One region of the Nocardioides sp. NPDC127514 genome, then DNA from elsewhere that is predicted to be linked to it. Evidence: riboswitches for the same ligand, from Rfam matches in the RefSeq annotation. Region 1 holds a riboswitch; the other holds the start of a gene.
What was found. A riboswitch is a leader RNA that binds a small molecule or an ion and turns the genes downstream of it on or off. The one in region 1 is predicted to bind cobalamin.
Positions count from the first base shown of each region.

Region 2: linked by a shared signal. The riboswitch ahead of ABTX24_RS29485 (ribonucleotide-diphosphate reductase subunit beta) and the one ahead of ABTX24_RS05990 (magnesium chelatase subunit D family protein) in region 1 are both predicted to bind cobalamin.

Region 1 covers NZ_JBEORF010000005.1:205,268-208,671, forward strand. The annotation lists gene cbiE (precorrin-6y C5,15-methyltransferase (decarboxylating) subunit CbiE) at 35-1,255, opposite strand; cobalamin riboswitch at 1,272-1,412, shown strand; gene ABTX24_RS05990 (magnesium chelatase subunit D family protein) at 1,438-3,404, shown strand, end outside.
Region 2 covers NZ_JBEORF010000057.1:3,344-6,747, reverse strand. The annotation lists gene ABTX24_RS29490 (FecCD family ABC transporter permease) at 1-550, opposite strand, end outside; cobalamin riboswitch at 671-854, opposite strand; cobalamin riboswitch at 943-1,160, shown strand; gene ABTX24_RS29485 (ribonucleotide-diphosphate reductase subunit beta) at 1,293-2,312, shown strand; gene ABTX24_RS29480 (ribonucleoside-diphosphate reductase subunit alpha) at 2,312-3,404, shown strand, end outside.

The DNA.
Region 1 (3,404 bases):
CCCCCGACGTGGCCTCGGGCCTCACTTATCGGATCTACACGCCGGCCAAGGAGGAGCTGCTGGTCGCGTCGACGAAGGACCACTGCGTGACCCTCCGTGCGGGAGTCCAGCCGGTGAAGGTGCCGATGGGGGCGGAGGTCTCGACGGCGATGCGGGTGAGCTCGCCGCCGTGCTGCTGGTAGGCGGTGGCCAGCAGCTGCTCGGTCTCCAGCGTCACGCCGTGGACGACGAGGCGGCCTCCGGGGCGGAGGGCGGCCAGGCAGGTGTCGAGCACTCCGGGGCGAGTCGAGCCGCCGCCGATGAAGATCGCGTCGGGGGCCGGGAGATCGTGCAGCGCGTCGGGGGCGCGGCCTTGGACGACGGCGAGGCCGGGTACGCCGAGACGGGTCGCGTTGCGGGCGATCCGGGCCGCCCGCTCGGGCGAGGCCTCGACCGCGGTCGTGGTGCAGGAGGGGTGGGCCCGCATCCACTCGATCCCGACCGAGCCGGCACCGGCGCCGACGTCCCACAGGTGCGCCCCGGGGGTGGGGGCCAGGCGTGCCAGAGCAGAGGCGCGCAGGTCGCGCTTGGTGAGCTGACCGTCGTTCTCGAAGACGTCGTCGGGCAGGCCCGCGGCCCAGCCGAGGAGGGTGGTGCCGACGCACTCGATCGCCACGATGTTGAGCCGTGGCGACTCGCCCGCCCAGGTCGAGGCGGTCCCGGTCCGTGCGCTCTCGGTCTCCGCTCCCAGGTCGCCCAGAACGGTCATCATGGACCCGCCGAAACCGGCCGTGACCAGGAGGTTCGCGATCGAGGCTGGGGTCGATCCGTCCGAGGAGAGTGCGAGGATCCGGCGACCGGGGGCGAGCTCGCGGGCGACCAGCGACACGTCGCGGCCGACGAGGCTGACGACCGCGCACGACTCCGCGGGCCAGCCCATCCGGGCGCGGGCGAGGGCGACGGAGGAGACGGCCGGTTCGATGCGTACGTTCTCCGGGCCGAGAAGCGAGATCAGGGTCGTTCCGATGCCGGAGACCAGCGGGTCGCCCGAGGCCAGGGTCACGACGGGGGCGTCGTCCGGCAGGGACTCGAGGAGAGCCGGGAGGCCCTCGCGCAGCGGCGACGGCCAGGGCTCGCGGCGCTGGCCGGGGACGTCGGGGACGAGGTCGAGATGACGCTTGCCGCCGAGGAGGACGGCGGACTGCAGGACCAGCTGCTGGTGACGTACGGGAATCTCGTCCCAACCTCCGGCACCGATGCCCACCACGACGATCATGAGGCCAGACGCTACAGTGACCGCACAGGCGCGAGGTGCCCCGACTGGGGAGAATCTGGGAAGCCGGTGAGATTCCGGCACAGGCCCGCTGCGGTGAATCGAGCCCCATCACGGGGACTCGACAAGTCCGAAGACCGGCCCCGCGTCCATCCAATCAACGCGATAGGGAGCGGGAGCCTCTCATGCCGGTGCACTACCCATTTTCTGCCGTCCTCGGCTGCCAGGCGGACGACCTCGACGACATGGGCCTCGCGCTCGTGCTCACCACCATCTCCCCGGAGATCGGCGGGGTCCTGGTCCGTGGCGAGAAGGGGACCGCGAAGTCGACGGCCGTACGCGGTCTGGCGGCCGTGCTGCCCTCGATCTCGGTCTACGCCGGGGATCGGTTCTCGATCGACCCGGCCGACCCCTCCGCGGAGTCGCCGGACGGGCCCTTCGGGTCCGCCGCCGTCGTGGAGAGCCGGCCGGTGCGGCTGGTCGAGCTCCCGGTCGGCGCCACCGAGGACCGCGTCGTCGGCTCGCTCCACCTCGAGAGCGCGCTCTCGCGCGGCGCGGTCGAGTTCGAGCCGGGACTGCTGGCGCGGGCACACCGCGGCCTGCTCTACGTCGACGAGGTCAACCTGCTCCACGACCACCTGGTCGACCTGCTGCTGGACGCGGCGGCGATGGGCCGGGTCTCGGTCGAGCGCGACGGCGTCTCGGTCGAGCACGCCGCCCGGTTCGTGCTGATCGGCACCATGAACCCCGAGGAGGGCGAGCTGCGCCCGCAGCTCCTGGACCGCTTCGGGCTCACCGTCGAGGTCGCCGCGCCCCGGGATCCGGCGCTGCGCGCCGAGGTCGTACGCCGCCGGATGGCCTTCGACCTGGATGCTCCCGCGTTCGTCGAGCGCTATGTGGCCGCCGAGCGTGACCTGACCGCACGCGTCTCCACCGCCCGCGCCCTCGTCGGGAAGGTCCGGCTCACCGCGCCCGGGCTGCTCAAGATCGCCGAGGTCTGCGCTGCGTTCGAGGTCGACGGGCTGCGCGCCGACATCGTCACCGCGCGCACCGCGGTCGCGCACGCCGCCTGGGCCGGGCGCTCCGAGGTCACCCGCGAAGACATCCGCCGGGCCGCGCTGCTGGCCCTCCCGCACCGCCGCCGTCGCAACCCCTTCGACGCTCCCGGGCTCGACGAGGACCTGCTCGACCGCATCCTCGGCGACGAGGAGCTGCCGCCCGAGCCGCCGGAGGGCGGGCCGGACGGCGGGCCGGACGAGGGTGGCGCGCACGACGACTCTGTTGGTCCCACTGAGCCAGATTCCGCTGGGCCTCCGCCTGGCAGCTCCGACGACTCGACCGACGCGGAGCCCCCGACCACCGATCAGCAGTCCCCGCCGGTCGAGCCCGCGAGCGACGACTCTTCGATGGTTGAGCCCGCGAGCGCAGCGAGCGGTGTCGAAACCAACACGGTCACCGCCGCAGGCGCCGCCTACCGCCCCCGCCTGCTGACCGTCTCCGGCCTGGGCACCGGCCGCTCCGGCGGCCGGAGCAAGGCGATCGGCAGCAGCGGCCGCCGGATCGGCGCGGACACCAGCACCCGCGGCTCGCTCCACCTCGTCGAGACGCTCAAGGCGGCCGCAGGCAAGCAGAGCGCCCGGGACCGTACCTCGGCGAAGGTCGAGCTCCGGATCGAGGACCTCCGCACCGCGGTTCGCGAGGGCCGCGAGGCCAACCTGGTGCTCTTCTGCGTGGACGCCTCCGGGTCGATGGCCGCACGCAAGCGGATGGCGCAGGTCAAGGCCGCCGTCCTCTCGTTGCTGCTCGACGCCTACCGGCGCCGCGACAAGGTCGGGATGATCACCTTCCGGGGCGAGGGCGCCGAGCTGGTGCTGCCGCCGACCGGGTCGGTCGACCTCGCCGCGGCCCGCCTCGACGAGGTGCCCGCCGGAGGACGTACGCCGCTGGCCGAAGGCCTCCTCGAGGCCGCCCGTGTGCTCCAGCGCGAGCACCTGCGTGACCCCGATCTGCGGCCGCTGCTGGTGGTCGTCACCGACGGTCGCGCCAACTCCAAGACCCACGGCAAGGACGCCGTCCGGCGCTCGCAGCAGGCGGCTGCGTACGTCGCCGGACTCGGTGTCACCACGGTCGTCATCGACTCCGAGAGCGGGCC
Region 2 (3,404 bases), on a different contig from region 1:
CGAGCATCCAGAACATCACCGAGTCCGCCGCGCGCGGATCGTCGCTCATGAAGACCAGGAACGAGGCGATGGCGGAGAGCCCCGAGGAGAGCACGACCCCGGAGAGCACCAGCCGGATCGGAGTCAGCCCACCTTGGGCGGTGGCCACCAGCCAGACCAGCAGCGCCGAGCCGACGGCTCCGAGCAGGGCGCCGCCGGAGACGGCGTACGTGCCGAGACCGGCCAGCGCGCCCGTGGTGATCGCGGCCGTCGCGCCCACCGAGGCGCCGGAGCTGATCCCGAGCAGGAACGGGTCGGCGAGCGGGTTGCGGACCAGGGTCTGCATGCCGGCACCGGCCACGGCCAGACCCGCGCCGACGGCGAGCGCCATCAGCGCCCGGGGGACGCGCAGCTCCCACACGATCACGTCCCACTTCCCCGGTGCGTCGCCCTGGAGCCGGTCGACGACGGCCGCGACGACCTCGCCGAGAGGGATCCGCTCGGAGCCGAAGGCCAAGGACGCCACGGCGCTGAACGCGGCGGCGAGCAGCAGCCCGACGACCAGCGGCACGAACGGAAGCCGCCGCCTCCCGGCACCGGCGGGGCTCGGGATCAGGGTGGGGGTCTCGCGGCACGGCGTCTGCACGCAGTTCGGCCTCTCAGGTCCTCTGGACCCTGGTCGCGAGGGCCGTGACGAACGTCTGAGCCGACAGGTTTTCGGACTCGGGTTCAACCGGCGACGCTGCCTTCCCAGGGACCCGTTCCCCAGTGGCTGCCTAGCGTCGCCGTCGCCCTCACCGCTGCGCGCCAGTCCCGGATTCACACCGGAGTTCCCTGGCATCCATCAGGATGCGTTCGACTCGGCGCAGAGGCTAGCACGGGTCGTAGAACCGGTGCCGAGGATGTTTCCGACGACACGGCGAAGCACAAGATCTAGGAAGTTGCATTGATGTAATTCCCGCATATAGTGGTCCTCGCAGCTGGTTCTCCCACCTCGGCGACGGGGCGGGAGAGGCAAGAGGGAACCCGGTGCGAGTCCGGGACTGCCCCGCAGCGGTGAGTGGGAACGACCGCCGTCACGAAGCACTGGGAGCAAGCCATGCCCCTGGGAAGCGACGGCCACTAGGACCAGCACGACCACGCCCACGAGTCCGAAGACCTGCCAGTGCCCACCTCATGGTGGGGTCCGCGACCTCGAGGGAAGGTCAGGGGATCGAGCGAGCACCACGTGACCGGGTCCGCCCGGCGCGCTGCCGCCGTCCTCCCTGCCCCGGCACGGATGCACGAGACATCCAGCGGGCCGCGGGGCCCGCGTGAGCAAGGGGGCATGGGGCTTGATCGACACCGAGGGTCTACCGATCCGCACCGAGAAGTCGGCGTACGTCTTCGACTATCCGATGGCCGAGGACCTGGCCAAGAAGCAGCGGAGCATCTTCTGGACGGCCGAGGAGATCCCGGTCGAGAACGACAAGCAGGACTTCCTGGTCAACATGACCGACGCCGAGCAGGCGGCGGTGAAGACCACGCTGAAGCTGTTCACCATCTACGAGCTGATCCTCGGCGGCGAGGTGTGGGGCGACCGGATCTTCCACGCGTTCCCGCGTCCGGAGGTCCAGATGATGGCCAATGCCTTCTCCTTCGCCGAGCTGAACATGCACGCGCCGTTCTACGCGAAGCTCAACAAGGTGCTGATGATCGACACCGAGGAGTTCTACGACTCCTACAAGAACGACCCGGTGCTGGCCGAGCGGATCCAGTTCGTGTGGGACGCGATCGCCGACGAGGACCTCCTCTACGCGCTGAGCGTCTTCACGCTGATGGAGAACTGCGTCCTCTACTCCAACTTCGCCTTCCTCAAGCACTTCCAGTCCGGTGGGAAGAACCTGCTGCAGAACGTGATCAGCGGCATCAACTTCTCCGCCCGCGACGAGAACCTGCACGCCACCGGCGGCGCCTGGCTGTTCAACACCACTCTGGACGAGTACGCCGCCACCGTCCCGGCCGACAAGTTCGAGGCCGAGCGCGACGACCTCTTCGCGAGGGTCCGTGGCGTCGCCGAGCACCTCTACGCCCACGAGGCCCGGATCGTGGAGATGCTCTTCGACCACGGTCCGATCACCGGCATCGACCAGGCCGACCTGGAGACCTTCGTGAGGTCCCGCATCGACATGACCCTGGAGAACATGCGGATGGAGCCGCTGTTCAACGTCGAGGCCAACCCGATCGCCGAGTGGTTCTACAGCGGCATCAACGGCACCCAGTTCCACGACTTCTTCCAGGTCACCGGCAACGAATACAACCGCAACATCGGCGAGACGGAGTTCAGCTTCTAATGAGCAACAGCAACTGGGAGGCGCTCTCCGCCGAGCGCAAGGCCCTGCAGGCCGACGGCGTCGTGCCCGCCTTCATGACCACGGCGGGCTATGCCATGTTCAAGGCCAAGTACACCGTCGCCGACCAGAGCGTCCGGGAGCGCTACGAGACCATCGCCAGCACCGCCGGCGACCTCGCCGACGAGATGTACCCCCGCGAGGACGGCGTCTCCTGGACGGAGCGGTTCTTCGAGGCGATCTGGAACGGCTGGCTCTCGCCGTCGACGCCGGTGCTGTCCAACCTCGGCACCGACCGGGGTCTGCCGGTCTCGTGCGAGGGCTCGTACGTCGAGGACTCGGTGTGGGGCTTCTACGAGACCCTCAAGGAGGCGGCGATCCTCTCCCAGAACGGGTTCGGGACCTCGGCGTACCTCGGTGACGTCCGGCCCCGCGGCGCGAAGTTCAGCGACAACGGCAAGGCCAACGGCGTGGTCCCGGTCTTCTGCAACTTCGTGGAGATGACCAACCAGATCAGCCAGGGCGCCACCCGCCGCGGCTCCTGGGCGGGCTACCTGCCCGTGGACCACCCGGACTTCTACGAGCTCGCCGACCTGATCTTCCGCGAGCCCGCCAACAAGAACATCGGCTGGATCTTCAGCCAGGCGTTCATCGACCGGATGCTGGCCGGGGATCGCGATGCTCTGGAGCGCTACCAGCGGGTGCTGAAGATCCGGGTGGTGCTCGGCAAGGGCTACATCTGGAAGGTCGACACCGTCAACGCGGCCCAGACCGAGTCCTACAAGGCCAACGGGCTGGAGAACAAGGCCTCCAACCTGTGCTCGGAGATCACCCTCTTCTCCGACGAGGACCACTCCTACACCTGCGTGCTCTCCTCGCTCAACCTCTCGACCTACGACGAGTGGAAGGACCAGGACACGGCGTACGTCGCGACCGTCTTCCTCGACGCGGTCGCCGAGGCGTTCCTGCGCAAGGCCCGCACGATCCGCGGCCTGGAGCGGGCGGTGCGCTACACCGAGAAGGCCCGCAGCCTAGGGCTGGGCGTGATGGGCTACCACGACTACCTGCAGAAGCAGCGGGTGCCGTTCGAGTCGG